Regions from separate parts of the Streptomyces sp. MUSC 14 genome, predicted to be linked through region 1. Evidence: predicted binding sites of a transcription regulator. Region 1 holds the regulator's gene; each other region holds the start of a gene.
What was found. Region 1 encodes HrcA, which represses chaperone genes, less so after heat shock. Its sites were predicted from a motif close to TTNGCACTCNGNNNNNCNGAGTGCNAA; they were not measured.
Positions count from the first base shown of each region.

Region 1 (9,963 bases):
GCGCCGGTGCCGCGGTCGCCCGACACGACGCGCAGTCGCTCGCCGCTCCACAGCAGGACGCGCTTGCCGTCGCCGCTGACCTCGAAGTGGTCGGCGTCGGAGGCGAGTTGCTCCAGGCGCCGCTGGGCGAGGTCGTAGCGCTCCAGCTCGGTGTGCGGGTCGGGGTCCTCGGGATGGGCGCGTGCGGTGCCGAGGACGCCGTGCACGGGGTGGCGCAGCCACAGGACGCCGTCCTTGGCCGCGCGGAGGGTGGAGTAGCGGCCCGCCTCCACCGGGAAGGGCACGATGCGGTCGGCGAGGCCCTCCAGGTCGATGCGGGTGGCGGGGGTGCCCTCGCTGTCCGGGGTCTCGTCCTTGTGCGGGGTCTCGAAGGGGCGGCCGTGCCGCTGCGGGCCGAAGGGCGAGGGCGTGGTGGCCGCCAGGGTGATCAGGTGCGGGCGGGCGCCGACGACGAAGGCGAGGTCGAAGACGTGCTCGTCGTAGACCGGGTCGAAGGCGCGGTTGGACAGGAACGCCAGGTGTTTGCCGTCGAGGGTGAAGGCGGGGGCGTGGTCCATGAAGCGCAGCGGGGTCGCCTCGGTGACCGACAGGTCGGTGGTGTGGGCGAGGCGCAGCTGGGAGAGCGGGCGGGGGCCGGGGTGGGCCCAGGCGAGCCAGCCGGAGTCGGGTGAGAAGGCGAGGCCGGAGACCTCGCCGTCGTCGCTGCGGTCGACCTCGCGGACCTCGCCGGTCTCGCGCTCGACGAGCAGCAGCCGGCCGTCGTGCGCGGCGACGGCGGCGCGGCTGCCGTCGGGGGCCATGGCCAGCTCCAGGACCCGGCCGAGCTGTCCGGCGGCGAGGCGGCGCGGGGTGGCGCCGGGCACGTTGCCGGTGGCGGGGGCGAACTCCAGGGCGTCGTCGCCCTCGGCGTCCGTCACCCAGACCACCCACTCCTCGCTGTCGGCGCGGAAGGTGCGGGGCAGCCGGGCGCGCACGCCGGGGGTGGCGGCGAGGGCGCGGGCAGGGCCGGAGCGGTGGGTGACCCAGTGGATCCCGCCGCGCACGCAGACGGCGCTGCCGCGGGCGGTGTGGTCGGGCGACGCCTCCCCGAACCAGCGGTCGGCGTCCACCGGGCGAGGGCGCAGGTCGACGCGGGGCCCGCCGAGGCGGACGTCCAGCCGGCGCGGCTCGGCGCCCTCCAGGTCGTCCAGGAGCCAGAGTTCACCGCCCGAGACGTAGACGACGCGGGTGCCGTCGCCGGCGGCGTGGCGGGCGTAGAGACCGTCGATCGGGGTGTGGCGGCGCAGGTCGGAGCCGTCGGCGAGGGAGGAGTACAGGGCGCCGGTGCCCTCGTGGTCGGAGAGGAAGGCGAGCCGGTCGCCGGCCCAGACCGGGCACTCCAGGTTGCCGTCGAGCTCGGCGTGCAGCCGGACGAACTCCCCGTTCCCCTCCCGGTCGATCCACAACTTGCCCGCCGTGCCGCCCCGGTAGCGCTTCCAGTACGCCGCCTCGCGGCCCATCTGCGCGGACAGCAGCACGGTGGCCGGGCCGGGCGCCACGTCGCCGACCGGGCCGTACGGCAGGGTCTCGGCGGGGCCGCCGTCCAGCGGGACGGCGTGCGCCCAGCTCTGGCGGAAGCTGGGGCGGCCCTGCGCGCCGAGCGCGAGGACCCGCCCGTCGGGGGTCCAGCCGCGCACCTCGGTACGGCGGTTGCCCCAGTACGTCAGCCGCTCGGCGGGGCCGCCGTCGACGGGGGCGACATGCACCTCGGGTGCGCCGTCCCGGGTGGAGGTCCAGGCGAGACGGTGCCCGTCCGGGGATATCCGGGGGTGGGTCACGGGCCGGTTGTCGGCGCTGACCCGCCAGGCGCGGCCGCCGTCGAGGGGGGCGAGCCATACGTCGTCCTCGGCGACGAAGGTCACCAAATCACCGTGTACGTGGGGGAATCGGAGATAGCCGTCGGACGCCGAGGTGCCCGTCGTGCGCGTCGTTCCCGTCGAAGCACCCTGAGTCACCCCGTCACTGTACGCAGCGACCGGCGCGCCCCGCCCGGGTTTCGATCACTTGCCCTGGACGGGCCAGCAGGTCGGATCGCCCTTGCACCACAGGGTGCGGGTGACGGTGACCGTGACGGTGGGCTGCCCGCCGCCGGGGTGGTACGTGGGCGGCGTGTACGTCGGTCCGGGCGTGGCGGAGCAGTCGCCGAGCCCGCTCACGTGGAACACCTGCCGGCCTCCGACCCTGGCGGTCAGGCTGCCGCGCACACACGCCCCGTCGACGGCCTTGGTGACCCTCCCGGTGACGGTGATCTTCTTCTTGCTCCTGGTCTCGCCCTGGCACTCGACGGAGACGACGGTGGTCTCGGTCGGCGCGGGCGTGCCCGCCTTCCCCTTGCCGCCGTAGTTGCCGGTGCAGCTGAGCCAACTGACGTCCACATGCCGCTGTTTCAGCTCGGCCGTGGCGGTCGTGCCGGTGGTGTAGGCGGCGGAGGAGGAGTTGAGATCGGTCGGCTGACAGCCCGCCAGCGCCCCGCCGGCCACGACGACGACCCCCACCGCACCCGCGACCCGCGGCCCGCGCGCCCCGTACCCGATCCGTCCGAAAGCCCCCATGCGGGGCAGACTGCCACCGACCCGCCCCCCGGGGGAAGGCGGCATACGGCCACTCACCCGTTCGGAGCGCCGGTCGTGCCCCGGAGGGGCGCGGCGGTCATCCTCGCAGCAGCAGCCACTCCTGAAGCTCCACCAGGTTGCCCTCCGGGTCCTTGAGGTGGGCCACGCGCATGCGGTCGGTCATGGGGGCCGGGCCGTGCAGGACGGTGGCGCCGCGGGCGGTGATCTGCGCGCAGTAGGCGTCGAGGTCGTCCACGCGCAGCACCACCAGGGAGCGGTGGCCGTTGACGGTGTCGCCCAGCTCGTCCAGGATCTCGGCCATCATCGCCCGGTCCTGGAGGGCGATCCCGGCGGAGCCGGTGTGCGGGCTGAACTTCTCGTACGGGCCCTGGGTCGCGCCGGACTGCGGCTTCAGGCCGAGGACGTCGGCGTAGAAGTGGTAGCAGACGGCGAAGTCGGTGACCAGGAGCCGGACTTGGGCGAGTTCCACGGTGTCCCCCAGGCGGGTGTCAGGACCAGCGGCCGGTGCGGCCCAGCAGCAGGGCCGCGGCGGCGGTGCCGGCGGTGGATGTGCGCAGGACGGTGGGCCCGAGGACGTACGGCCGCGCACCGGCCTGCGCGAAGAGCGCCAACTCATCGGAGGAGACACCCCCTTCGGGGCCGACGACCAGCACGATCTCGCCCTCGGCGGGGAGTTCGGCGGTGGCGAGGCGTTCCTCGCCGCTCTCGTGGAGGACGGCGGCGAAGTCGGCCGTGGCCAGAAGCGCGCCCACCTGCTTGGTGGTCGCCGCGTCCGCGACCTCCGGGAAGCGGACCCGGCGGGACTGCTTGCCCGACTCGCGCGCGGTCGCCCGCCACTTTCCGAGCGCCTTCAGGCCGCGCTCGCCCTTCCACTGGGTGATGCAGCGCGACGCCTGCCAGGGCACGATCGCGTCGACGCCGACCTCGGTCATCGTCTCCACGGCGACCTCGCCCCGGTCGCCCTTCGGCAGGGCCTGGACGACGGTGATGCGCGGGGCGGCCGGCGGCTCCTCGTGGACCGGCGCAAGGTCCACCACGAGCCGGTCCTTGCCCTCGGCCGCCGTGACGACGCCCTCGGCCCAGCGGCCGAGTCCGTCGGTGAGGACCACGTCCTCGCCGGGCCGCAGCCGCTTCACGGACACGGCGTGCCGGCCCTCGGGTCCGTCGAGCACGAACTCGGGTCCGGTGAGGTCGAGTCGGTCCACCACGAAGACGGGTGCGGTCATCGCGCGTCACCTCCGGCCGACAACGCTGTCCGGGCGGCGGCGAGTTCGGCCGCCAGCACCTCCACCAGCTCTCCGGCGGGCAGCTCCCGGGCCAGCCGGTGGCCCTGGCCCGCGAACAGCGACATGCCCTGCGCGTCCCCGGCCTTGGCGGCGGCCTTGCGCAGCGGCGAGGTCAGGTGGTTGACCTCGGGGTAGGCGGCGGGGGCATACGGGCCGTGCTCGCGCACGAAGCGGTTGACCAGGACGCGCGCCGGGCGGCCCGAGAACGCGCGGGTCAGCTCGGTGCGCGCGTACAGGGGGTCGGTCAGCGCCTGCTTGTGCAGGGTGTGGGCGCCGGACTCGGGGGTGGCGAGGAACGCGGTGCCCAGCTGGGCCGCGCTCGCGCCCGCCGCGAGGACGGCGGCGATCTGGCCGCCGCGCATGATGCCGCCGGCGGCGACGACCGGCAGGCTCACGGCCTCCCGGACCTGTGCGACCAGCGACAGCAGACCGATGCCGGAGCCGTCGTTCTCGGGCAGGTCGCGGTGCGTGCCCTGATGACCGCCGGCCTCCACGCCCTGCGCGATCACCGCGTCCGCCCCGGCCCGCTCGACCGCGCGCGCCTCCTCGGCGGTGGTGGCGGTGACCAGGGTGACGGTGCCGGCCCGGCGCAGCCGGTCGAGCACGTCCCGGCCGGGCACGCCGAAGTGGAAGGAGACCACCGGCACCGGGTTGTCGAGGAGTACGGCGAGCTTGGCGTCGTAGCCGTCGTCCCGGCCGCTGTCGGGGTCGCCCAGCTCGGTCTCGTACCAGGCGGCCTCGCCGGCCAGCTGATGCGCGTAGACCTCCACGGCACCCGACTCGGACAGCTCGGGCTGCGGCACGAACACGTTGACGCCGAAGGGGCGGCTCGTGAGTCCCCGCAGCTGTTTGATCTCCTGGTACATCCCGTCGGCGGTCTTGTATCCGGCGGCGAGGAACCCGAGGCCACCGGCCTCGGAGACAGCGGCGACGAGCTGCGGGACGGAGACGCCGCCCGCCATGGGGGCCTGCACGATCGGGTGGGGGAGGAGATCGGTCAGTGCGGAGGACATGACCGCATGTTGTCACGTCCTTCGAACAAGTCCGAATCCGGGCTTCCCACGGCATAGGACAGGGGCATACGGGTCGCCCGGAGGCCCCGTACGCCCCTGATCCAGCCGGGCTCAGCGCCCGTTGAACGCATCCTTCAGCCGCGAGAACAACCCCTGCTGCCCCGGCTGGAACTGGCCCTGCGGACGCTCCTCGCCGCGCAGCTTGGCCAGCTCGCGCAGCAGTCGCTCCTGCTCGGGGTCCAGCTTGGTCGGCGTCGTGACCTCGACGTGCACGATGAGGTCACCCCGGCCGCCGCCGCGCAGATGCGTGACGCCGCGGCCGTGCAGCGGGATCGACTGGCCGGACTGGGTGCCGGGCCGGATGTCGACCTCCTCCATGCCGTCCAGGGTCTCCAGCGGCACCTTGGTGCCGAGCGCGGCCGCGGTCATCGGGATCGTGACCGTGCAGTGCAGGTCGTCGCCGCGCCGCTGGAAGGTCGAGTGCGGCAGCTCGTGGATCTCGACGTACAGGTCACCGGCCGGACCGCCGCCGGGGCCGACCTCGCCCTCGCCGGCGAGCTGGATGCGGGTGCCGTTGTCGACACCGGCCGGGATCTTGACCGTCAGCGTGCGCCGGGAGCGGACCCGGCCGTCGCCCGCGCACTCCGGGCACGGGGTCGGCACGACGGTGCCGAAGCCCTGGCACTGGGGGCAGGGGCGGGAGGTCATGACCTGGCCCAGGAAGGACCGCGTGACCTGCGAGACCTCACCGCGGCCGCGGCACATGTCACACGTCTGGGCGGTCGTACCGGGCGCCGCGCCCTCGCCGTTGCAGGTGTTGCAGACGACCGCCGTGTCGACCTGGATGTCCTTGGTGGTCCCGAAGGCCGCCTCGTCCAGCTCGACCTCGATGCGGATCATCGCGTCCTGGCCGCGCCTGGTGCGCGAGCGCGGCCCGCGCTGCGACGCCGTACCGAAGAACGCGTCCATGATGTCGGAGAAGTTGCCGAAGCCACCGGCTCCGAAGCCGCCCGCGCCGGCGCCGCCGCTCTGCGAGAGCGGGTCGCCGCCGAGGTCGTAGACCTGCTTCTTCTGCGGGTCCGAGAGCACCTCGTAAGCGGCGTTGATCTCCTTGAACCGCTCCTGGGTCTTCGGATCGGGGTTGACGTCCGGGTGCAGCTCGCGTGCGAGCCGACGGAACGCCTTCTTGATCTCATCCTGCGACGCGTCGCGGCGCACGCCGAGAACGGCGTAGTAGTCCGTGGCCACTTACGACTCCGCCAGGATCTGTCCGACGTACCGTGCCACTGCGCGTACCGCTCCCATCGTTCCCGGGTAGTCCATGCGGGTCGGTCCGACCACGCCGAGCTTGGCAACCGCCTCGCCGCCCGAACCGTAGCCCACCGACACGACGGAGGTGGAGTTGAGTCCCTCGTGGGCGTTCTCGTGACCGATACGCACGGTCACGCCCGGATCCTTCGCCTCGCCAAGGAGTTTGAGGAGCACGACCTGCTCCTCAAGGGCCTCCAGGACGGGCCGGATCGTGAGGGGAAAGTCATGTCCGAAGCGGGTGAGATTGGCGGTGCCGCCGATCATCAGCCGCTCCTCGTTCTCCTCCACGAGTGTCTCCAGAAGAGTGGAGAGCACCGTGGAGACCGTACCGCGGTCCTCCGGATCGAAGGCGTCCGGAAGGTCCTCGACCAGCGTCGGCACGTCCGTGAACCGGCGCCCCGCGACCCGGCTGTTGAGCCGCGCCCGCAGGTCCGCCAGCGAGGCCTCGCCGAACGGGGCCGGGCAGTCGACCATCCGCTGCTCGACCCGGCCGGTGTCCGTGATCAGCACGAGCATCACACGCGCGGGCGCGAGCGCGAGCAGTTCGACATGCCGGACGGTGGACCGGGTCAGGGACGGGTACTGCACGACGGCGACCTGCCGCGTGAGCTGCGCGAGCAGCCGTACGGTACGGGCCACTACGTCGTCGAGGTCGACGGCGCCCTCCAGGAAGTTCTGGATGGCCCGCCGCTCCGGAGCCGTCATCGGCTTGACCCCGGCGAGCTTGTCGACGAACAGCCGATAACCCTTGTCGGTCGGAATCCGCCCGGCACTGGTGTGCGGCTGCGCGATGAACCCCTCGTCCTCCAGGGCCGCCATGTCGTTGCGGACGGTGGCCGGCGAGACCCCGAGGTTGTGCCGCTCGGTCAGCGCCTTGGAGCCGACCGGCTCCTCGGTCCCGACGTAGTCCTGGACGATCGCGCGCAGCACCTGAAGCCTGCGTTCACTCAGCATGCGCGCGCACCTCCCACACGTCGTCCCCTGGCCCCGCTCGTCCGTCGGGGTCGGTCTCCTGGCACTCTTCCCATACGAGTGCCAGCCCTTTCCCGGCCCCAGTGTACGGCTGTCCCGTACACCCGGGGCAAGGTCGGTGCGCCCGCCACGGTTCGTACGGCTAGCGTCGCGGTATGACCGTGACTTGGGAAGAGCTGGGGTGGGAACGGCTGGCCGCCGGGGTCGGGCGGTGCCGGCTGCCGGGCTGGGACTGCACGGTGGGGCTGGTCCTCGGCGAGGGTACGGCCCTCATGGTGGACGCCGGCTCGAGTCTGGCCGAAGGCGCGCGGCTGCGGGCGCAGGCCGAGGAACTGACCGGCCGCCGTGTGACCCATCTCGCGCTCACACACCCCCATTTCGACCATGTCTTCGGGGCGCCGGTGTTCGCCGGGGCGCGGGTGTACGCGGCGGTGGGTGTGGACGCGGTGTTCACCCACGAGCGTGCGGAGCTGCGTCTGGACGCGATCAGGAACGGCCTGCCGGTGGCCGACGCCGACGAGGCGACGGACGCGCTGGTCCCGCCCGCCCATCCGGTGTCGGGCGAGTGGACCCTGGACCTGGGGGCCGGCCACCAGGTCCTGCTGGCCAACGTGGGCCCCGGGCACACGGCGAACGACCTGGCGGTCCTGGTCCCCGGCGACCGTGAGGTGGTCTTCTGCGGCGACCTGGTCGAGGAGTCCGGCGAACCCCAGGCGGGCCCGGACGCGGTCCCGTCCCGCTGGCCCGCCGCGCTCGACCGGCTGCTGGCGCTGGGCGGCGCGGACGCTCTGTACGTGCCGGGTCACGGAGCGGTGGTGGACGCCGGCTTCGTCCGCGCGCAGCGGGATCGGCTGGCGGCTCGCTTCGGCGTGTCGTAGGCGCTGGTCCGCGACTTCTCCTATCGTCACTCGAATGCGCCAGTACTCCGCCGATCTGACCCCGCCGTGGAAGAAACCCCCGCCCGTGCCGGAGGTGGCGGCGGAGCCGGGGCTGGTGGTGGAGGAGCCCGGCACCGGGTTCTGCGGGGCGGTGATCCGCTGCGAGGCGGGCACGGTGACCCTGGAGGACCGCTTCGGCAAGCACCGCGTCTTCCCGCTGGAGCCACGCGGCTTCCTGCTGGAGGGCAGGGTGGTCACCCTCGTACGGCCGTCGTCCGGTGGTCCGGCGCGGCCCGCCCGCACCGCGTCCGGCTCGGTCGCCGTGCCCGGCGCCCGCGCCCGCGTGGCCCGTGCCGGCCGCATCTACGTCGAGGGCCGGCACGACGCCGAACTGGTCGAGAAGGTCTGGGGCGACGACCTGCGCATCGAGGGCGTGGTGGTGGAGTACCTGGAGGGCGTGGACGATCTGCCGTCGATCGTCGCGGACTTCGCGCCGGGACCGGACGCGCGGTTGGGGGTGCTCGTGGACCATCTGGTGCCGGGCACGAAGGAGTGGCGGATCGCCGAGTCGGTGACGAGCGAGCACGCGCTGGTCGTCGGCCACCCGTACATCGACATCTGGGAGGCCGTGAAACCGGCCGCACTGGGGATCCCGGCCTGGCCGACAGTGCCGAAGGGGCAGGACTGGAAGACCGGGGTGTGCCGGGCGCTGGGCTGGCCGTCGGAGAACACCGGGGCGGTGTGGCAGGCGATCGTGAAGCGGGTGGACTCCTACAAGGACCTGGAGCCGGAACTGCTGGGCCGGGTGGAGGAACTGATCGACTTCGTCACGGGTAGCGGTGAGGCCTGACGTTGGGGAACGTTCCGAACTCGGTGGTGTCCAGTTCGAGTCCGAGATCCTCTACCGGCAGCGGTGCTCCGAACTTAGTGATCTGCTGACGCTGGTAGTCGGCGTCCTCCCCCCTCCCGACAGGCCTCGTCAGGAGGACGCACTGCGCCATGATCGGATCCACGATGAGATAGACGGGCACCTCGCCGGCAGCGTAGATCGACCGCTTGATTTCGTAGTCCCGCTGGACGCTGGTCTTGGAGACGACCTCGACGACCATCGTGATCAACCGGGACGGCAAGAGACGTCCCGAGGCAGGCCTGGCTTCTCGCTCAAGAACCACCAGGTCCGGTACTGGCTCACTGGCCTCGTCGAGAATGTCGACGTCCTGGGTCTGCAGGCGGGACCACCGCTTACGAGGGATCTGGTCCAGCACGTCTTCCACGATCATGTTGTGCACAAGATCAGGACTGGCCATCATCACGATTTCCCCCCGGAGAAGCTCGACCTTGACGCCCTCAGGGGGCTCAAGCTCCTCGAAGTACTTGGTCATCCCACGCTCGTCCACAGCGGTCATCTCCGTGGCCCTCCACATCCGCCGCGTCCTTTTGGCGGCAGCCTACGAACCAGGTTAGGGACCGAACCGGCGTTCCGCTCCGATTCACTCCCCCGAGCGATCAGTCCACCAAGTCCCGCACCACCGCGTCCGCCAGCAACCGCCCCCGCAGCGTCAGCACGGCCCGCCCCTCCTCGTACGGCCCCTCCTGGAGGAGCCCGTCCGCCAGCGCCCGGCGCGAAGCCGCGCGCCCCTCCTCCTTCAGCAGGGACAGCGGTACGCCCTCGCGCAGGCGCAGCTCCAGCAGGATCCGCTCGACCCGCCGGTCCTCGTCGGAGAGCAGTTCGCGCCCGGCGCCCGGTGAGCGGCCGGAGGCCAGGGCCGTCGCGTACGCCCCCGGGTGCTTGACGTTCCACCAGCGCACGCCGCCGACGTGCGAGTGCGCGCCGGGGCCCGCGCCCCACCAGTCGGCGCCGCGCCAGTACAGCTCGTTGTGCAGGCAGCGG
Region 1 covers NZ_MLYN01000010.1:36,741-46,703, reverse strand. The annotation lists gene BIV25_RS05660 (S41 family peptidase) at 1-1,901, opposite strand, end outside; gene BIV25_RS05655 (hypothetical protein) at 2,040-2,591, opposite strand; gene BIV25_RS05650 (VOC family protein) at 2,689-3,081, opposite strand; gene BIV25_RS05645 (16S rRNA (uracil(1498)-N(3))-methyltransferase) at 3,101-3,838, opposite strand; gene BIV25_RS05640 (nitronate monooxygenase) at 3,835-4,911, opposite strand; gene dnaJ (molecular chaperone DnaJ) at 5,023-6,159, opposite strand; gene hrcA (heat-inducible transcriptional repressor HrcA) at 6,160-7,176, opposite strand; gene BIV25_RS05625 (MBL fold metallo-hydrolase) at 7,350-8,072, shown strand; gene BIV25_RS05620 (DUF3097 domain-containing protein) at 8,107-8,922, shown strand; gene BIV25_RS05615 (Uma2 family endonuclease) at 8,900-9,478, opposite strand; gene hemW (radical SAM family heme chaperone HemW) at 9,579-9,963, opposite strand, start outside.

Region 2 (9,963 bases), on a different contig from region 1:
CCGCCGACTACGGCGACTCCCCCAAGAACAGCTCCAAGAAGTACTGGGACAGCGTTGTCCAGGCGTACGAGGCCCAGCACTCCGGCGTGAAGGTCGAGGTCAGCGTCTACTCCTGGAACGACGTCGACGCCAAGGTGAAGGAGATGGTGGCCGACGGCCACGCTCCCGATCTCGCCCAGATCGGCGCCTACGCCGACTACGCGGCCGCCGGCAAGCTCTACCCGGCCTCCGACCTCCTCACCATCCGCACGCAGGCCGACTTCCTCTCCCAGCTCTCCGACGCGGGCCAGTGGAACCACACGCAGTACGGCATCCCCTTCGGAGCCTCCACGCGCGTGCTCTTCTACAACAAGACCCTTTTCGCCAAGGCCGGCATCACCACCCCGCCCACCACCTGGGACGAGCTGGCCTCGGACGCCAAGGCGCTCAAGGACAAGGGCGTGAAGTACCCGGTCGCGCTGCCGCTCGGGCCCGAGGAGGCCCAGGCGGAGACGATGCAGTGGCTGCTGAGCGGGGCCGGCTCCGACGGCGGCAACGGCTACACCGACGACGTCGGCACCTACACCATCGACTCCGCGCAGAACGTGGACACCTTCACCTGGCTCAAGGACGACCTGGTCGGCAAGGGCCTGACCGGGCCGGTCGCGCCCGGCAGGCTCAACCGCGCGGACGCCTTCGCCGCGTTCGCGAACGGCCAGGTCGGCATGCTCAACGGGCACCCCACGCTGATCCAGCAGGCGCAGCAGAAGGGCGTGCAGTTCGGGATGGTGCCGATGCCGGGGCGCACCGGCACGCCGCGGGCGGCGATGGGCGTGGCCGACTGGATGATGGCGTTCAAGCAGAACGGCCACCGCGACCAGGTCGGCGACTTCCTGAACTTCGTCTACAGCGAGAAGAACGTCCTCGCCTTCTCCCGCGACTACGGGCTGCTGCCGGTCACGGGCTCCGCCTCGACGGCGATGAGCGCGTCGGACGCCGCCCCCGACAAGGCCCTGCACCCCTTCCTGGACCAGCTGCCCACCTCCGAGCTGTACCCGGTCGGCAAGACGTCCTGGGCGGCGGTCGCCGCGGCCGTGAAGCAGAACATCGGCCAGGCCGTCGCGCCCGGCGGCGACCCCTCCGGCGTCCTCACCCGGCTCCAGGCGACGGCCACGGCGGCGGACAGCAGCGCGAAGAACTGAGCGCTACGGTGACTTCATGGAACTGGGCACCCGGGAAAAGTCGATCCTCGCGCTCGAGCGCCGGAGCTTCGCAGGCCCCGGTGCGAAGGAACGGGCCATCCGAGAGGAACTCGACCTGGCCCCGGTCCGCTACTACCAACTCCTGAACTCCCTCCTGGACGACGAACGTGCCCTGGCCCACGACCCGGTGACGGTCAACCGCCTGCGCCGAGTCCGCGACCAGCACCGCTCCTCCCGCTGACTCTGCCCACTCACCCACCGGTTGCGCGCGGTCCCGGCAGGCCCGGCGGGTGGGCGTGGCGGGGTCTGGGGCGGAGCCCCAGGAGTGACAGCGGGCCGTGCTGGATAGTGTCGGTCCATGGACCCTCTGCCGACCCCGCAGACCCAGCCCGGCCGGGACGGACTCGCCGCGCTCCTCGCGAAGCCGCGCACCGCGATCGTCGGTCTCGACTTCGACGGCACCCTCGCCCCCATCGTCGCCGACCCCGAGCAGGCCCGCGCCCACCCCGACGCCGTACCGGCCCTCGCCCGGCTCGCCCCCAAGGTCGCCGCCGTCGCCGTGATCACCGGCCGCCCCGCCGGTGTCGCCGTCCGCTACGGCGGCTTCGCCGGTGTCCCGGGCCTGGACCACCTCACCGTCCTCGGCCACTACGGCGCCGAACGCTGGGACGCCGTCACCGGCACGGTCACCGCCCCCGCCCCGCACCCCGGCGTCGCCGCCGTCCGCGCCGAGCTGCCGGGCGTCCTGGACCGCGCCGGCGCCTGGCCCGGCACCTGGATCGAGGAGAAGGGGCGGGCCGTCGCCGTCCACACCCGCCGCGCCACCGACCCGGAGGCAGCCTTCGAGACCCTGCGCGGCCCCCTCACCGACCTCGCCACCCGCCACGGCCTGGTCGTGGAACCCGGCCGCCTGGTCCTGGAACTGCGCCCGCCCGGCATGGACAAGGGCGTCGCCCTCGCCGAGTACGTCCGCAGGACCGGCGCCGGCTCGGTCCTCTACGCCGGCGACGACCTCGGCGACCTCCCCGCCTACGCCGCCGTCGAACGGCTCCGCGCCGACGGCGTCCCCGGCCTCCTGGTGTGCAGCGGCAGCAGCGAGGTCACGGAACTGGCGGAGCGGGCCGACGTGGTCGTCGACGGCCCCGCCGGCGTCGTACACCTGCTGGGCGCCCTCGCCGATCAGCTGGCAGCCGATCAGCCCGGCTGACGTTCCTCCAGCGCCCGCAGCTGGTCCATGAACCACTGGGCCGGGGGCAGCGCGGTGGCCGCCGTCGCCAGTCTCTTGGCGCGGTCCGCCCGCTCCTCCGGCCCCAGCGACAGCGCCTCGTGCAGGGCGCGCGCGGTCTCCAGTACGTCGTAGGGGTTCACCGTGAACGCGTCGGCGCGCAGCTCCTCGTACGCCCCGGCCTCCCGTGACAGCACCAGCGCGCAGCCCTCCTCGGAGAGCACCGGCACCTCCTTGGCGACCAGGTTCATGCCGTCCCGGATGGGGTTGACCAGAGCGACGTCGGCGAGGCGGTACGCGGCCAGTGAGCGCGCGAAGTCGTCCTTGACGTGGAGCACGACCGGGGTCCAACCAGCCGTCCCGTAGCGGGAGTTGATGTCGTCGGCGACCCGCTGCACCTCGGCCGTGTAGTCCCGGTACACCGCGAGGTCCTGCCGGGACGGGTACGCGAACGCCACGTGGACGACGTTCTCGCGCCACTCGGGGTGGTCGTCGAGCAGCTGCCGGTACGCCAGCAGTCCGCGCACGATGTTCTTGGACAGCTCGGTGCGGTCCACCCGGACGATCGTCCGGCGACCCGCGCCGATCTCCGCCCGCAGCGCGGCCATCCGTTCGGCCACGTCCGGCCGGTGCGCCCGCTCGCGCAGGAAGTCCGCGTCCGCGCCGAGCCCGTGCACTCCGATCGCCGTACCCGAGAGGCTGTCGGGACCCAGCACCGCCGTGCAGCACGCCGTGAACGCGTCCGCCCAGCGCCGGGTCAGGAAGGCCGCCCGGTCCGCGCCCAGCATGCCGTTCAGCAGGGCGGCGGCGATGTCGTCGGGCAGCAGGCGGAAGTAGTCCGGCGGGGCCCAGGGGGTGTGCGAGAAGTGGCCGATGCGCAGGTCGGGGCGGAGGCCGCGGAGCATGCCGGGCGCGAGGCACAGGTGGTAGTCCTGCACCAGTACGGCCGCCCCCTCGGCGGCCTCCTCGGCCAGTGCCTCGGCGAACGCGCGGTTGTAGGCCTCGTACGACGCCCACTGCCGGCGGAACTCCGCGTCGAAGACCGGTTCCAGCGGGGTCTGGTACAGCATGTGGTGGACGAACCAGAGCACGGAGTTGGCGATGCCGTTGTACGCGTCGGCGTGCACGGCCGGGTCGATGTCCAGCATCCGCACCCGCTGCCCGCCGGTGTCCCCGTCCGGCAGCAGCCCGCCGCCCGCCTGCCGTACGGCCTCCCGGTCGCCGTCACCGAGCGCCGCGCACACCCAGACGGCACGGGCGTCCGAGCCGATGGCCGACAGCCCCGAGACCAGCCCCCCGCCGCCCCGCCTGGCCCGCAGCGAGCCGCCCTCGCCGTCCGCGTCGAGCGTGTACGAAACCGGGCCGCGATTGGACGCGACCAACACCTCGGCACCACCGGTGGAAGCCATGGTCCTCAACCTAGCCCGGCCCGGAAACGCTCAAACGTACGGCCACGCCCGACGCCCTCGCCGTATACGAAGCACCGGCGAAGTCAGGCCACCCCCTCACGCCACCCGGCGCTCGGCGTACTCCGCGATCTCCACCATCGGCGGCCGTTCCTCGGTGTCCACGGAGTACGTCCGTGGCGCGAAGCCGTCCTCGTCCCGTTCGAACTGGGTCAGGGCGGGGCGGATCAGATGGCCCCGGGCCAGCCGGAGCTGGGCGGTGCGGTAGATCGCGGCGGCCATCCGGCCGAGAGCCTGCCCGTCCTGGTGCCGGTGCTTGCGGACCCCGACGTCCACCTGGGCGAGGGCGTCCAGCCCCGCCAGATGCAGCGCGTCCACCAGCATGCCCAGTTCCACGCCGTAGCCGACGGGGAAGGGGAGCTGTTCCAGCAGGCCGCGCCGGGCCGCGTACTCGCCGCCCAGCGGCTGCACGAATCCGGCCAGCTGCGGCCAGTGCATGTTGAGCAGCGGGCGGGCCATCAGCTCGGTGACCCGGCCGCCCTGCCCGGCGGCACCGGCGAGCGGACGGTCGTACATGGCCTTCACCAGCGAGATCCCGGGGTCGGTGAGGAGGGGGCCGACGATGCCGGAGACGAAGTCGGCGGAGAACTCGCGCAGGTCGGCGTCGACGAAGCAGATGATGTCGCCGCGGGTCACGAGGAGCGAGCGCCACAGCACCTCGCCCTTGCCGGGGACGGCCGGGATGCGCGGCAGGATCGTGTCCCGGTGGACGACCCGGGCGCCCGCGGCGGCGGCCACCTCGGAGGTGCGGTCGGTGGAGCCGGAGTCGACGACGACGAGCTCGTCGACGAGCGGGACCCGCTCGACCAGCTCGCGCCGGATGACCGTGACGATGTCGCCGACGGTCTCCTCCTCGTCGAGCGCGGGCAGCACGACGCTGATCGTCTGCCCCGTACGCTGCTTGGCGGCCAGTATCCGCTGGAGCGGGCGGTCGGTCACGGACCAGGAGTGGGTGGCCAGCCAGCGCTCTACTTCTTCCAGCACGCTCTGCGGCTCCTCACTGTTCGTGATCACAGGTGGTGGCTGTGTGATCCATCTCGCGGTTCGGACGACTATCTCAACTGTCCTGGCCTTCGGTTACAGTCTTGAACAACGCCGGTGACCATCGCATGTCGGGGTCGCGCGCGCAGCACGATTCGTGCGTACAACTGCTCATACAACCGCATACCGCTCATCCAGAGGGGCAGAGGGACACGGCCCGATGAAGCCCCGGCAACCCTCCAGTCGGTTCTTGTCACGTTGACGTGGCGAGGCTCCCGGCTAGGGAAGGTGCCAAATCCGTCTCACGGCGAGATGCGTCGTGAGGAAGATGAGGAGAAAGGGCCTCGCCTCCATGGCTGTGCAGACAGTTGCAAGCACCTCCACCTCCCCCGTCGACCTCGGTCCGGCCGCGGCGCTGAGCTGTCGCGAGTGCGGTCACCGTGTCCCGCTCGGCCCGGTCTTCGCGTGCGAGGAGTGTTTCGGCCCGCTGGAGATCGCCTACGACTTCTCGGCCTACGGCACCGAGGAACTGCGGGCCCGCATCGAGGCCGGCCCCGCGAACATCTGGCGGTACGCCCCCCTGCTGCCCGTCCCGGCCGACGTCGCCGACAAGCCGAACATCAACCCCGGCTGGACCAAGCTCGTCAAGGCCGACAACCTCGCCCGCGAACTGGGCATCACCGGTGGCCTGTTCGTCAAGGACGACTCCGGCAACCCGACGCACTCCTTCAAGGACCGCGTCGTCGCCCAGGCCCTGGAGGCCGCCCGCGCCTTCGGCTTCACCACCCTGTCCTGCTCCTCCACGGGCAACCTGGCCGGTGCCGTCGGCGCCGCCGCCGCCCGCGCCGGCTTCCGCTCCTGCGTGTTCATCCCGCACGACCTGGAGCAGGGCAAGATCGTCATGGCCGCGGTCTACGGCGGCGAGCTCGTCGGCATCGAGGGCAACTACGACGACGTGAACCGCTTCTGCTCCGAGCTGATCGGCGACCCGGCCGGCGAGGGCTGGGGCTTCGTCAACGTCAACCTGCGGCCGTACTACGCCGAGGGCTCCAAGACGCTGGCGTACGAGATCTGCGAGCAGCTCGGCTGGCGGCTGCCGGACCAGATCGTGATCCCGATCGCCTCCGGCTCCCAGCTGACGAAGATCGACAAGGGGCTGAAGGAGCTGATCGGGCTCGGGCTGGTCGAGGACAGGCCGTACAAGATCTTCGGTGCGCAGGCCGAGGGCTGCTCGCCGGTGTCGACGGCCTTCAAGGCCGGGCACGACGTGGTCCGCCCGCAGAAGCCGAACACCATCGCCAAGTCCCTCGCCATCGGCAACCCGGCCGACGGGCCGTACGTGCTGGACATCGCCCGCCGCACCGGCGGTGCGGTGGAGGACGTGACGGACGAGGAAGTCGTCGACGCGATCAAGCTGCTGGCCCGCACCGAGGGCATCTTCGCCGAGACGGCGGGCGGCGTGACGGTCGGCGTCACCCGCAAGCTGGTCGAGGCCGGTGTCCTGGACCCGACGAAGACCACGGTCGTCCTCAACACCGGCGACGGCCTGAAGACCCTCGACGCGGTGGCCGGCACGGGTCTCACCGCCACCATCCGTCCGACCCTGGACTCCTTCCGAGAGGCTGGCCTCGCATGAGCGTGACCGTTCGCATCCCCACCATCCTGCGCACCTACACCGGCGGCCAGGCCGAGGTCGCCGCCGAGGGCGCGACCCTCGCCCAGGTCATCGAGGACCTGGAGAAGAACCACACCGGGATCGCCGCCCGGGTCCTGGACGACCAGGGCAAGCTGCGCCGGTTCGTGAACGTGTACGTCAATGACGACGACGTGCGCTTCGAACAGGGCCTGGAAACCGCGACCCCGGACGGCGCCGGTGTCTCCATCATTCCGGCGGTCGCCGGCGGCTGATCATTACCGTCGGTAACCGCGGTTACCGATTGTTCATCGAATGGCCTCCTCCGTGAGAGAAGCGGAGGGGGCCATTCAGTGTGATTGAGCGCGGTACAGTTGGGGAACGCGTTCCGGACCGGAAGGTCGAGGTCCCGGATTCCGCATCGCAAGCCCGATAAGAAGTAGCCAAACTGTGCGGGCTTTCTGCGGCTTTTGTTCCATTTTGTACGGCCCGACTTGCCCTGGATTCGGCCGTATTTTAGGTAGATTCCGGACCGTCGTCGTCCAGATTTCTCGTCCGATTGACCTGTTGCAGACGGCAGTTGGACAGATACATTCAGCCGCGGTCGACGCGTTCCGGCGCACGCCCCCGACCGATGGGGGGTGAGGTCTGACCCGGGTCCGCGAAGTGTGGATCTGTGCAAGGGCCAGTAATAGGGGAGTTAGGCATGGCTCAGGGCACCGTCAAGTGGTTCAACGCGGAGAAGGGGTACGGCTTCATCGCGGTCGACGGTGGTGCGGACGTCTTCGTCCATTACAGCGCCATTCAGATGGACGGCTACCGCACCCTGGAAGAGGGGCAGCGGGTGGAGTTCGAGATCTCGCAGGGCCAGAAGGGCCCGCAGGCCGACATGGTTCGCCTCAGCGCCTGAACGTTTTTTGTCCGAAGGGCCTGCACCTCGCGAGGGGTGCGGGCCCTTCGCTGTGCCCGGCTGCCCCGTTCGGCGCCGCCCTGATCCTCTGTTCGCGGGTGGCTGAGCGCGCGCCCCGACCCCCCGAAGGCGCTTGCACTCGACAGGGGCGAGTGCTAATCATTGGCGTTAGCACTCTGAAGGTGAGAGTGACAAAGAAGGACCGGGTCGGTGAGGCCCGCAGGCCACGTGGGGCAAGGAACCACAGGCCGGCGAGCCGTCCGTCGCGGGCGCGGGCGCGGTCCGAAGGAATCACCCCCAGTCCTGGAGGGACCACTTCACATGGCCAAGATCATCGCGTTCGACGAGGAGGCGCGGCGCGGCCTCGAGCGCGGCATGAACCAGCTCGCGGACGCCGTCAAGGTGACGCTCGGCCCCAAGGGTCGCAACGTCGTCCTCGAGAAGAAGTGGGGCGCCCCCACGATCACCAACGATGGTGTCTCCATCGCCAAGGAGATCGAGCTCGAGGACCCGTACGAGAAGATCGGCGCCGAGCTGGTCAAGGAAGTCGCCAAGAAGACGGACGACGTCGCCGGTGACGGTACGACCACCGCGACCGTGCTCGCCCAGGCCCTGGTCAAGGAAGGCCTGCGCAACGTCGCCGCCGGCGCCAACCCGATGGCCCTGAAGCGCGGTATCGAGAAGGCCGTCGAGGCCGTCTCCGCCGCCCTGCTGGAGCAGGCGAAGGACGTCGAGACCAAGGAGCAGATCGCCTCCACCGCGTCCATCTCCGCCGCCGACACCCAGATCGGCGAGCTGATCGCCGAGGCCATGGACAAGGTCGGCAAGGAAGGCGTCATCACCGTCGAGGAGAGCAACACCTTCGGTCTGGAGCTGGAGCTCACCGAGGGCATGCGCTTCGACAAGGGCTACATCTCGGCGTACTTCGCGACCGACATGGAGCGCATGGAGGCGTCGCTCGAGGACCCGTACATCCTCATCGCCAACTCCAAGATCTCCTCGGTCAAGGACCTGCTCCCGCTGCTGGAGAAGGTCATGCAGTCGGGCAAGCCGCTGCTGATCATCGCCGAGGACGTCGAGGGCGAGGCCCTGTCGACCCTGGTGGTCAACAAGATCCGCGGCACCTTCAAGTCCGTCGCCGTCAAGGCCCCGGGCTTCGGCGACCGCCGCAAGGCCATGCTCGGCGACATCGCCATCCTCACGGGCGGCGAGGTCATCTCCGAGGAGGTCGGCCTCAAGCTGGAGAACGCGACCCTGGACCTCCTGGGCCGCGCCCGCAAGGTCGTCATCACCAAGGACGAGACCACCATCGTCGACGGCGCCGGCTCCTCGGAGCAGGTGGGCGGCCGCGTGAACCAGATCCGCGCCGAGATCGAGAACAGCGACTCGGACTACGACCGCGAGAAGCTCCAGGAGCGCCTGGCCAAGCTCGCGGGCGGCGTCGCGGTCATCAAGGCCGGTGCCGCCACCGAGGTGGAGCTCAAGGAGCGCAAGCACCGCATCGAGGACGCCGTGCGCAACGCCAAGGCGGCCGTCGAGGAGGGCATCGTCGCCGGTGGTGGCGTGGCCCTGCTGCAGGCCTCCTCGGTCTTCGAGAAGCTGGACCTGGAGGGTGACGAGGCGACCGGCGCCAACGCCGTGAAGCTCGCCCTGGAGGCCCCGCTGAAGCAGATCGCCGCCAACGGTGGCCTTGAGGGCGGCGTCGTCGTGGAGAAGGTGCGCAACCTGGCCGTCGGCCACGGTCTGAACGCCGCCACGGGCGAATACGTCGACATGATCGCCGAGGGCATCATCGACCCGGCGAAGGTGACGCGTTCCGCGCTGCAGAACGCGGCCTCCATCGCCGCGCTGTTCCTCACCACCGAGGCCGTCATCGCCGACAAGCCGGAGAAGGCCGCCGCGGCCGCTCCGGGCGGCATGCCGGGCGGTGACATGGACTTCTGATCCGCCCGGATCACCTGTCCTGCTCCGAGGGCGGCACTTCCAGCTTCCGGCTGGGGGTGCCGCCCTCGGGCGTTTCCGGGGCGAGTCCGGGATCGCGTCCCGGACTGTGCCTCGGATCACACGCGGGCGGACCGTGCTGCGGAATGTGGGCCGGCACATAGGCCGTTACTTAAGGAGCTGCAACAATGCGTGTTCACATACCGACCGGTTAACTCCGTTGCCCCCGAGGAGCCCCCACGTGACCGCCACGACGACCGCCGCCTCCCGCGCGGCCCAGATCCTGTCCCGCCCGATCGCCCTCAACGGCCTCACCGTGCCGAACCGGATCGCGATGGCGCCGATGACCCGGATGTTCTCCCCGGGCGGCGTACCCGGCGAGGACGTGCGCTCGTACTACTCCCGCCGTGCCGCCGCCGGAGTCGGCCTGATCGTCACCGAGGGCACCTACGTGGGCCACGACTCGGCGGGCCAGAGCGACCGCGTGCCGCGCTTCCACGGCGAGGAGCAGCTGGCGGGCTGGGCGAAGGTCGCCGAGGACGTGCACGCGGCGGGCGGCACCATCGTCCCGCAGCTGTGGCACATCGGCATGGTCCGCAAGGACGGCGAGGCCCCCTTCCCCGAGG
Region 2 covers NZ_MLYN01000022.1:91,425-101,387, forward strand. The annotation lists gene BIV25_RS13540 (extracellular solute-binding protein) at 1-1,181, shown strand, start outside; gene BIV25_RS13545 (DUF3263 domain-containing protein) at 1,198-1,422, shown strand; gene otsB (trehalose-phosphatase) at 1,540-2,388, shown strand; gene BIV25_RS13555 (trehalose-6-phosphate synthase) at 2,376-3,815, opposite strand; gene BIV25_RS13560 (glucosyl-3-phosphoglycerate synthase) at 3,912-4,856, opposite strand; SAM riboswitch class I at 5,041-5,188, shown strand; gene thrC (threonine synthase) at 5,206-6,489, shown strand; gene BIV25_RS13570 (MoaD/ThiS family protein) at 6,486-6,761, shown strand; gene BIV25_RS13575 (cold-shock protein) at 7,193-7,396, shown strand; gene groL (chaperonin GroEL) at 7,718-9,340, shown strand; gene BIV25_RS13585 (NADH:flavin oxidoreductase) at 9,579-9,963, shown strand, end outside.
Region 2: groL (chaperonin GroEL) is a predicted target of HrcA. The motif match lies at 7,565-7,591, and genes of this name have one in related genera.

Region 3 (9,963 bases), on a different contig from region 1:
GCGATCCAGAAGAGCAGGACGTTCGGCACCGCCGGGACCTTCATCAGGGCGACGAGGAGCAGCAGGAGACCGGTCACCAGCGCGGCACCGCCCAGGTAGCCGAGGCCCGAGCTGTCGGACAGGAAGTCGCCCATCGAGGTGCCCAGCGTGTTGGAGACCAGGATCGCCGACCAGAAAAGGGCCTCGCCGCGGAACGTGACGATCTCGGTGATCTGGAAGGTCATCCCGCTCAGCTTCCAGCCGAGGAAGATCAGCAGCAGGAGGGAGATCAGGATCGCGGCGCCCTCCGGGTAGCCGAGGCCGAGGCCCTGCGGGCCCCAGCCGAGCGAAGTGGCGCCGCCGGAGAGGTACTTGGTGCTGTCGTCCCGGTTCATGAAGTCGGACATGGTGGTGCCGGCCATGGAGGTCGACAGGATCACGGTCCAGTAGAAGAACGGGTTGTAGCGCGTCGAGCGGAGCTGGATCACCAGCGTCACCACGAAGACCGCGAACAGGGCGATCGTGGTGAGGAAGTAGCCGAGCCTCAGGGTCTGGGCGAACAGGTCGCCCGCGGTCTCGCCCAGGGTCGTCGCCGCGATCTTCATGATCCAGAACGCGAGTGTGACCTCGGGCAGCTTCTTCATGACGGATTTCGTCATCGGGGACGTCGTCGAAGGCATCGTCGTCAAGGGTGCTCCTGTGGGGGGAGTCGCGTGCGGCCCGACCCTCCCAGGGGCAACCTGAACGCTTCCTGAACACGCGCGGCACAGGGCTTGCTTTTTGCCAAGGTTCGCGCTGTTCGCGCACGCCTCGTCGGACGGGACCTCGCAGCGCAGCCGCCGCTGTGCCCCCACCACCCGGACCGGCCCGGTCGGTTCGAGCCGGGCGGTGTGCCGTACGTCCGTGCCCGAGGGCCAGCCGCAGCTCCAGCGCGCCCGGCTCCACCACCCGCACGCCCGTGCGGTCGGTGAAGGAGGATCGCGAATGTTTCGTAAATTATCTCGAATGTTCCGGGAATCTATGGCGCGCACCGGCCTTCGTCAAGAGGCCCGGCCGGGATACGATCCCGGGCATGAAACCTTCGAAGCCCACAGAAACCCAGACGGCGACCCTCGCCGAAATCGCCCGTGAGGCCGGGGTGTCCGCTCCGACTGTTTCGAAGGTGCTCAACGGCCGTGCCGATGTCGCCCCGGCGACCCGCACCCGCGTCGAGGAGCTGCTGCGCGCCCACGGGTACCGGCGCCGGCGCGCCGAGGCGTCCCGCTCCCCGCTGATCGACCTGGTCTTCCACGAGCTGGAGAGCGCCTGGGCGATGGAGGTCATCCGGGGCGTGGAGAACGTGGCCCGGGACGCCGGGCTGAGCGTCGTGCTGTCGGAGTCGGCCGGGCGGCTCACTCCGGGCCGGACCTGGGCCGACCAGGTCGCCGCGCGCCGCCCGCACGGCGTGGTCCTCGTACTGTCCGGGCTCGACGAGTCCCAGCGGGCGCTGCTGACCAGCCGGTCCATCCCGTTCGTGGTGATGGACCCGGCCGGCGACCCGGGCCCCGACGTGCCCTCCATCGGCGCCACCAACTGGCAGGGCGGCCTCGCCGCCACCCGCCACCTGGTCGAACTCGGCCACACCCGGATCGGTGCGATCAGCGGCCCGTCCCGGATGATGTGCAGTCGCGCCCGGGTCGACGGCTACCGGGCCGCACTGGAGACGGCCGGGCTGCCCGTCGACCCCTCGCTGATCGTGGGCGGCGACTTCCACCACGACGCCGGCTACCGGCTCGGCCTGGAGCTGCTGCGCCGCCCCGACCGGCCCACCGCCGTCTTCGCGGGCAACGACCTGCAGGCGCTCGGCCTGTACGAGGCCGCCCGCGAGCTGGGGCTGCGCATCCCGGAGGACCTCAGCGTGGTCGGCTTCGACGATCTGCCGGTGGCCCGCTGGGTGGGCCCGCCGCTGACGACCGTACGGCAGCCGCTGACCGAGATGGCCGAGGCGGCCGCCCGGCTGGTCCTGGAGCTGGGGCGCGAGCAGGCGGAGCGGGCGGCGACCCGGGTGGAGCTGGCGACGAGCCTGGTGGTGCGGTCGAGCACGGATGCGCCTGCGGCGGTCTGAGCGGGTCCGGCGAAGTCCGGTGCGGTTCGGCGGCGCCCCGAAGGGCGCGGGGCTCCATCGATACGCGGCTCCGCCGCGTGGGCGCGACCAGCCGCGACGGACCCGCGGATGACCGACGGCACATTGCGGCACTTCCAGCGGAGCGCTCAGCGGCGCCTGCCGAGACGTCAGTCGGTCGGGCGGCCGAAACATGCGGGATGAGAATTTCCGAAGAAAACCGACTCCCACCGCTTCCGCTAACAGTCCCCTAATAATTCGGACTTACCTTCCTGTGCCGTGACGCGACACGAGGGGCACGGCGAGCAGGACGACACGGGCAGACCGGCGGGCCGGCGGTCGAGAGCGCTGAAGATCGTCGGCCTCGCTCTGGCGGGGGTGCTGGTGCTGTGCGGGGGCACCGTCGGCTGGGCGTACTGGCATCTCGACCACAACATCCGAAGCGTCGACGTCGACGGCGCGCTGGGCGGCGACCGCCCCGCCCGGCCGATGACCGCCCCGTCCCCCTCGGCCTCCGCCTCCCCGCTGCCCTCCGGCGCCCTGAACATCCTCGTCCTCGGCTCGGACTCGCGCAGCGGCACGGCCAACCGCAAGCTGGGCGGCGGCGACAGTTCGGGCGCCCGCTCGGACACGGCGATGGTCGTGCACATCGACGCGGGCCGGACCCGGGCCACCGTGGTCAGCATCCCGCGCGACACCCTCGTCACCCGCCCGTCCTGCCCGCTGTCCGCGGGCCGGTCCACGGCGGTGGCGTACGGCGCGATGCTCAACACCGCCTACGAGGTGGGCGGTCCGGTGTGCGCCGTGAAGACCGTCGAGTCGATCACCGGCGTCCGCATGGACCACTTCATGGAGATCGACTTCTCCGGCTTCGCCAAGCTGGTGGACGCCCTCGGCGGGGTCGATGTCACCACCGACCAGGACATCCACGACGCCGACAGCCACCTCGACCTCGCCGCCGGCGCCCACCACCTCGACGGCACGCAGGCCCTGGCCCTCGCCCGCACCCGGCACGGCATAGGGGACGGCAGCGATCTCGGCCGGATAGGGCTCCAGCAGAAGCTGGTCAAGGCCCTGCTGGAGCAGATGGCGAGCACCAGCCTGCTCACCGACCCGGCCCGGCTCTACCGGGTCGCCGACGCGGCCACCGCCAGCCTCACCACGGACACCGGCCTCGGCTCCCTGAACGCGCTGATGAGCCTCGGCGAGAGCCTGAAGGGCCTGACCGCCGGCCAGGTGACCACGGTGATGATGCCGGTCGTCACCGCCCCCTCCGACCCCAACCGGGTGATCGCGAAGGAGCCGGCGGCGAGTGCGCTGTGGGCGTCCCTGCGCTGAAGAAAATATTTCCGGAGGTGTGTCGATTCCCGGTCTCTCCGTTCGACGCATGGGTGAGTGGCGGGGACGGACCCCACCACCCGGACCGAAGGAGTCACCATGCCCCGCTATCTGTCGATCGTGCACATCGACGAGTCCACCGCCCCCGCCGGCCCCAGCGAGGAGCTGATGCAGCGGATGGGCCAGTTGATCGAGGAGGTCACCAAGGCCGGCGTGATGCTGGAGACCGCCGGGCTGACCCCCGCCGTCCAGGGCACCACGGTGCGCTGGCAGGGCGGCAAGCTCTCCGTCACCGACGGGCCGTTCACCGAGTCCAAGGAGGTCGTCGGCGGCTACGCGATCATGCAGTGCAAGGACAAGGCCGAGGCCGTCGAGTGGGCCAAGCGGTTCCTGAAGGTGCACGAGGACTACTGGACCGTCTCGTGCGAGGTGCGGGAGATCGCCGAGGCCTAGGGTCTGTCGTCACATCACCGCCTGCCGCGCGGCGTCCGGTACGCACCGGACGCCGCGCGGCCCGCCCGCCGGGCGGACGACGGGAAGGTGACGACAGGGCCCAGGGCTTGCCCGGCGGGTCATGGCGCAGACGCGAGGCCTGGCACGCCCTCCCCCAGGGGGCACCCCCAGCGCGGGAGGGACCCCACGGCCCCGCTCGCCTGGCTGATCGGCGCCGTTGCTGGCCTGCGCCTTGATCCGCCGGACAGGACCTCGTGTTCGCTGGCCCCCCGGCAGCATGGGGTGTTGCATGTGGGCTGTGGAACCACAGCCCACCCCGGCACGGGCCGGCACCCCGGACCCCGCTGCGGCGCACGCCATCGAGACCGTCTTCCGGCTGGAGTCCCCGCGCGTCGTCGCGGGCGTGGCCCGGATCGTCCGGGACGTCGGCATCGCCGAGGAGCTGACCCAGGACGCCCTGGTCGCCGCCCTGGAGCGGTGGTCCCGCGACGGCGTGCCCGACAACCCGGGCGCCTGGCTGATGGCCACCGCCCGGCACCGCGCCGTCGACCTGATCCGGCGCCGCGAGACCTACGCCCGCAAGCTCGCCGAGATCGGCCGGGACCAGCCGGCGACCGTGCCGGCCGAGGAGCCGGCCGACCCGGACGACATCGACGACGACCTGCTCCGGCTGGTCTTCACCACCTGCCACCCGGTGCTCTCCCCGCAGGCCCGCACCGCGCTCACCCTGCGCCTCGTCGGCGGCCTGACCACGGCCGAGATCGCCCGCGCCTATCTGGTGCCGGAGCCGACGATCGCCCAGCGCGTCGTCCGCGCCAAGCGGACCCTCGCCACGAGGAACGTCGCCTTCGAGCTGCCGTAGGGCCCCGACCGCGAGGCCCGCCTCGGCTCGGTCCTGGACGTCATCTACCTGATCTTCAACGAGGGGTACGCGGCGACCGTCGGCGACGACTGGCTGCGCCCCGCCCTGTGCGAGGACGCGCTGCGCCTGGCCCGCGTCCTGTCCGCCCTGATGCCCAAGGAAGCGGAGGTGCACGGCCTGACCGCGCTGCTGGAGTTCCAGGCGTCCCGCACGGCCGCCCGCACCGGCCCGCAGGGCGAACCGGTCCTGCTGGCGCAGCAGAACCGCCGCCGCTGGAACCGGCGCCTCATCGCCCGCGGCATCCACGCCCTGGACCGCGCCACCGCGGCGGGCGCCCCGGGCCCGTACGCCCTCCAGGCGGCCATCGCCGCGTGCCACGCGCACGCGTACCGCTACGAGGACACCGACTGGCGTGCCATCGCCACCCTGTACGCCCTGCTGGCGGCCCGTGCGCCGTCCCCCGTGGTCGAACTCAACCGCGCGGTCGCAGTGTCGATGGCCGACGGCCCGGCGGAGGGGCTGCGGCTGGTCGACGCGCTGGCCGCCGACCCCGCCCTGCGCGACTACCACCTGCTCCCCAGCGTCCGCGCCGACCTCCTGGCCCGCCTCGGCCGCACGACGGAGGCCCACGCGGAATTCACCCGGGCGGCGGCTCTGGCGCGCAACGCGCAGGAACGGGAACTGCTGCTGCGCCGGGTCGCCGAACTGCCGTAACCAACAGGGCGCGGGGCTAGGCAGGATGCCCCACGAGCATCGTCGGTGCTCCTGCCACCCGGGTCAGGAACACCGTCGCCGCGTTCGGTCCCTGTGGCTTCACCTTCTTGCGCAGTTCCTCCGGCTCGACCGCCGACCCGCGCTTCTTCACGGTCAGCGTGCCGACCTCGCGCTCGCGCAGCAGGGCCTTCAACTTCTTTACGTTGAAGGGGAGTTGGTCGGTGATCTCGTAGGCGGTGGCGTACGGGGTCGGGCGCCGCTCGTCGGCGGTGACGTACGCGATGGTGGGGTCGAGCAGGCCGCCGTCCAGCTCCTGCGCGACCTCGGCGACCAGATGCGCCCGGATCACGGCGCCGTCGGGCTCGTACAGGTACCGCCCCACCGGCCGGACGTCCGGGTCGGGCAGCCCCCGGCCGGGCAGGGTGCGCGGGCCGGGCAGCAGGGTGGCCCGCACGGCGCCCGGCGCGCCGGTGCCGAACCACAGCACCGCCTCCTTCACGTCCCCGCCGTCGGAGATCCACTCGGCCTCGGCCTCGGCGGGGACCGCCTCGTGCGGGATGCCCGGAGCGATCTTCAGGGCGGCGCGGGGAGCCGTACGGGCCGTGCCCACCGCCCAGGACAGGGGCGGCGAGTACGCCTCGGGATCGAAGATCCGGCCGCGGCCGCCCCGCCTCGCCGGGTCGACGAAGACGGCGTCGTACCCGGCGGTGTCCACCTCCGTGACGTCGGCCTCGCGGACCTCGATCAGGTCGCCGAGGCCCAGCGCCTCGGCGTTCGCCCGGGCCGTGGCCGCCGTCACCGGGTCCCGGTCCACGGCGAGCACCCGGATCCCGGCCCGGGCCAGCGCGATCGCGTCCCCGCCGATCCCGCAGCACAGGTCGGCGACGCAGGTCACGCCGAGCGCCGTGAACCGCTCGGCGCGGTACGCCGCCACGGCGGCCCGCGTCGACTGCTCGACCCCGTTCGGCGTGAAGAACATCCGCCCCGCGTCCGCCGCCCCGAACTTCGCCGCCGCCCGCTGCCGCAGCCGGGCCTGGCCGAGCGCGGCCGACACCAGCTCGGCCGGGTGGTCGCGGCGCAGCCGGGTGGCGACGGCGAGTTCGTCCGCCGGTGCGGTGTCGCGCACCTCGTCGAGGAGGGCGCGGCCTTCGGGGGTGAGCAGGAGAGCGAGGTCGTTCACCGGGTCATTGTGGGCCAGTCGGTGGACGGCGCGCCTGCGGGCCGCGGTGTCGGCCGGGGATCCGGGTGCGCTCCTGGGAGGATCCGGCATCATGCGAGCAGTCGTACAAAAGGATAAAAATGGGTCGCGCTGCGGGCGCCTCGCCCTCGGCTGCGGAGCCGCCGCCCTGGCCTCCGCCGCTCTCCTCTCCGGCTGCGCCGGCCCCGCCGAGGTCCGTCCCGTCCAGACCCGCCCCGCCGGGACCCGCCCCGCACCCGGCGGCCGGGGCGCCCCCGAGCAGGCCCTGATCCTGCGGGCCCGGCAGGCCGCCGAGCACGCCCGCCTCGTCGCCGCCGCCAGGCGCTGGGGTCTGAACGAGGTCCCGCTGACGCCCCCGCCGCCGCCCAGGGTGAAGCCGGAGATCAGGGCGCGGGCCGGCTTCGAGGTGAAGCACCAGGTGGACTGGGACCTGCCCCCGGTCTTCACCACGATCCCCACCGACCAGAAGATCGTCTTCCTCACGATCGACGACGGCTCGGAGAAGGACCCCCGCTTCCTGCGCATGATGCAGGACCTGAAGATCCCGTACACCGCCTTCCTCAGCAACTACCTGGTGAAGGACGACTACGGCTACTTCCGCACCATGCAGGCCGAGGGCCACACCCTCAACAACCACACCCTGCACCACCCCTACCTGCCGAGCCTGTCCTACGAGGACCAGAAGGCCGAGATCTGCGGCATGCAGGAGATCATGAAGAAGCAGTTCGGCAGGGCGCCCACCGTCATGCGCTTCCCGTACGGCAACTACAACCAGGACAGCCTGCGCGCCGCCAAGGCCTGCGGCATCAGGTACGCGCCGATCTGGAACGAGGAGGTGTACGTCGACCACTGGGAGTACCGCGAGGACGACCAGAAGATGCGCCGCGGCGACATCGTCCTCACGCACTTCCGCGGCCGCTCCGAGTGGGACGGCACGATGGTCGACGACATGCGCCGCTTCCTGAACAAGGTCACCCGCGAGGGCTACGCCGTGGCCCGCCTGGAGGACTACCTGTGACGCGCGGGAGGAGCCCATGGGCCCGGCCCCACCGGCGAACTCCCGTGCCCGCGCCCGGTCCTGTCCCCGGCGGCGCCCCCGCCCGCCGCACGCGCCGGGCGCTGACCGCCGCCCTCCTCCTTACGGGGTGCACCCTCCTCACCGGCTGCGCGCAATCCGTCGATCCCATCGAACGCCTCGGCCGCAAGGCCGCCGAAGAGGTCCGGCCGCACGCCCCGCAGGGCCCCGACACGGACCGGCGCTACCGCCGCTGGGGCCTTTCCGAGCCCCTGGCCCGCCCGCCCCGGCCGGACGCCCGCACCCTCGCCCTGAGCCCGCACAGCGCCGGCCGCTCCCTGCCCCGGGTCATGGACCACGTCCCCACCCGTGACCCGGTCGTCTTCCTCACCTACGACGACGGCGCCGACAAGGACCCCCGCTTCGTCGACATGGTCCGCGAACTGCGGCTGCCGGTCAGCATGTTCCTCACCGACAGCGTGGCCGGCCCCCGGTACGACCACTTCGCCCGCCTGCGCGAGCTGGGCGCCGGCATCCAGAACCACACCCTCGACCACCGCGTCCTGGCCGGACTGCCGTACGCGGGCCAGCGCGCCGAGATCTGCGGTCAGCAGGACCGCCTCAGGTCCCGGCTCGGCCTGCGCGCCCGCCTCTTCCGCCCGCCCTACGGCTCGTACGACACGACCACCCTGCGCGCCGCCACCGACTGCGGCATCTCCGCGTTCGTCCTGTGGCGCGCCGTCACGACCCCGGCCGACCTGGCCTACACCCGGGGCGAGCACCGCCTTCGCCGGGGCGACATCGTCCTGGTCGGGCCGGACGAGACGACGGGCCGGACCCTGCGGGACCGCACGATCAGGGTGCTGCGCAGGGCCCAGCAACGGGGGCTGACGGTGGGGCGCCTGGAGGACTACCTGTAGGCGACCGCGGAGGCGGTTCCGGATCGTCCTTCGGCCGACGCGCCGCACGGATTAGCAGTCCGCTTGACCGAGTGCTAATCGCGGTCATAGTCTCGGCTCTGGCACTCGACGCGTGAGAGTGCCAAACACGCGACGGGCAGGTCCGGCACCCGCGACGACGGATCCACCTGGTCGCCACCTCAGACAGTTAACCCCGTGAGATCTCCGAAGGGGGAGGTCGGATCGTGACGACCACCAGCTCCAAGGTTGCCATCAAGCCGCTCGAGGACCGCATCGTGGTCCAGCCGCTCGACGCCGAGCAGACCACCGCCTCTGGCCTGGTCATCCCGGACACCGCGAAGGAGAAGCCCCAGGAGGGCGCCGTCCTCGCCGTGGGCCCGGGCCGCTTCGAGAACGGCGAGCGTCTTCCGCTCGACGTCAAGGTCGGCGACGTCGTCCTGTACAGCAAGTACGGCGGCACCGAGGTGAAGTACAACGGCGAGGAGTTCCTCGTCCTCTCGGCTCGCGACGTGCTCGCGATCATCGAGAAGTAATCACCTCGAGCATTCCACTGCTCTGAGCTGCGCCCCTGGCCCCCGCGACCGATAAGAAGCCGGGCGCCCGGGGCGCAGCTTTTTTCACCCACAGATTTCCGAGAGGGCTTCCGCTGTCATGGCGAAGATTCTGAAGTTCGACGAGGACGCCCGTCGCGCCCTTGAGCGCGGCGTCAACAAGCTGGCCGACACGGTGAAGGTGACGATCGGCCCCAAGGGCCGCAACGTCGTCATCGACAAGAAGTTCGGTGCCCCCACCATCACCAACGACGGTGTCACGATCGCCCGCGAGGTCGAGATCGAGGACCCGTACGAGAACCTCGGCGCGCAGCTGGTGAAGGAGGTGGCGACCAAGACCAACGACATCGCGGGTGACGGCACCACCACCGCCACCGTGCTCGCCCAGGCGCTGGTGCGCGAGGGCCTGAAGAACGTCGCCGCCGGCGCCTCCCCGGCCTCCCTGAAGAAGGGCATCGACGCCGCCGTCAAGGCCGTCTCCGAGGACCTGCTCGCCACGGCCCGCCCGATCGACGAGAAGTCCGACATCGCCGCCGTCGCCGCGCTGTCCGCCCAGGACCAGCAGGTCGGCGAGCTCATCGCCGAGGCGATGGACAAGGTCGGCAAGGACGGTGTCATCACCGTCGAGGAGTCCAACACCTTCGGTCTGGAGCTGGACTTCACCGAGGGCATGGCCTTCGACAAGGGCTACCTGTCGCCGTACTTCGTGACGGACCAGGAGCGCATGGAGGCCGTCCTGGAGGACCCCTACATCCTCATCAACCAGGGCAAGATCTCCTCCATCCAGGACCTGCTGCCGCTGCTGGAGAAGGTCATCCAGGCCGGCGCCTCC
Region 3 covers NZ_MLYN01000005.1:194,156-204,118, reverse strand. The annotation lists gene BIV25_RS00915 (hypothetical protein) at 1-638, opposite strand, end outside; gene BIV25_RS00910 (LacI family DNA-binding transcriptional regulator) at 1,052-2,083, shown strand; gene BIV25_RS00905 (LCP family protein) at 2,360-3,418, shown strand; gene BIV25_RS00900 (YciI family protein) at 3,518-3,871, shown strand; partial or broken gene BIV25_RS00895 (RNA polymerase sigma factor) at 4,161-5,447, shown strand; gene BIV25_RS00890 (class I SAM-dependent methyltransferase) at 5,464-6,627, opposite strand; gene BIV25_RS00885 (polysaccharide deacetylase family protein) at 6,719-7,663, shown strand; gene BIV25_RS00880 (polysaccharide deacetylase family protein) at 7,708-8,580, shown strand; gene groES (co-chaperone GroES) at 8,805-9,113, shown strand; gene groL (chaperonin GroEL) at 9,232-9,963, shown strand, end outside.
Region 3: groES (co-chaperone GroES) is a predicted target of HrcA. The motif match lies at 8,632-8,658, and genes of this name have one in related genera.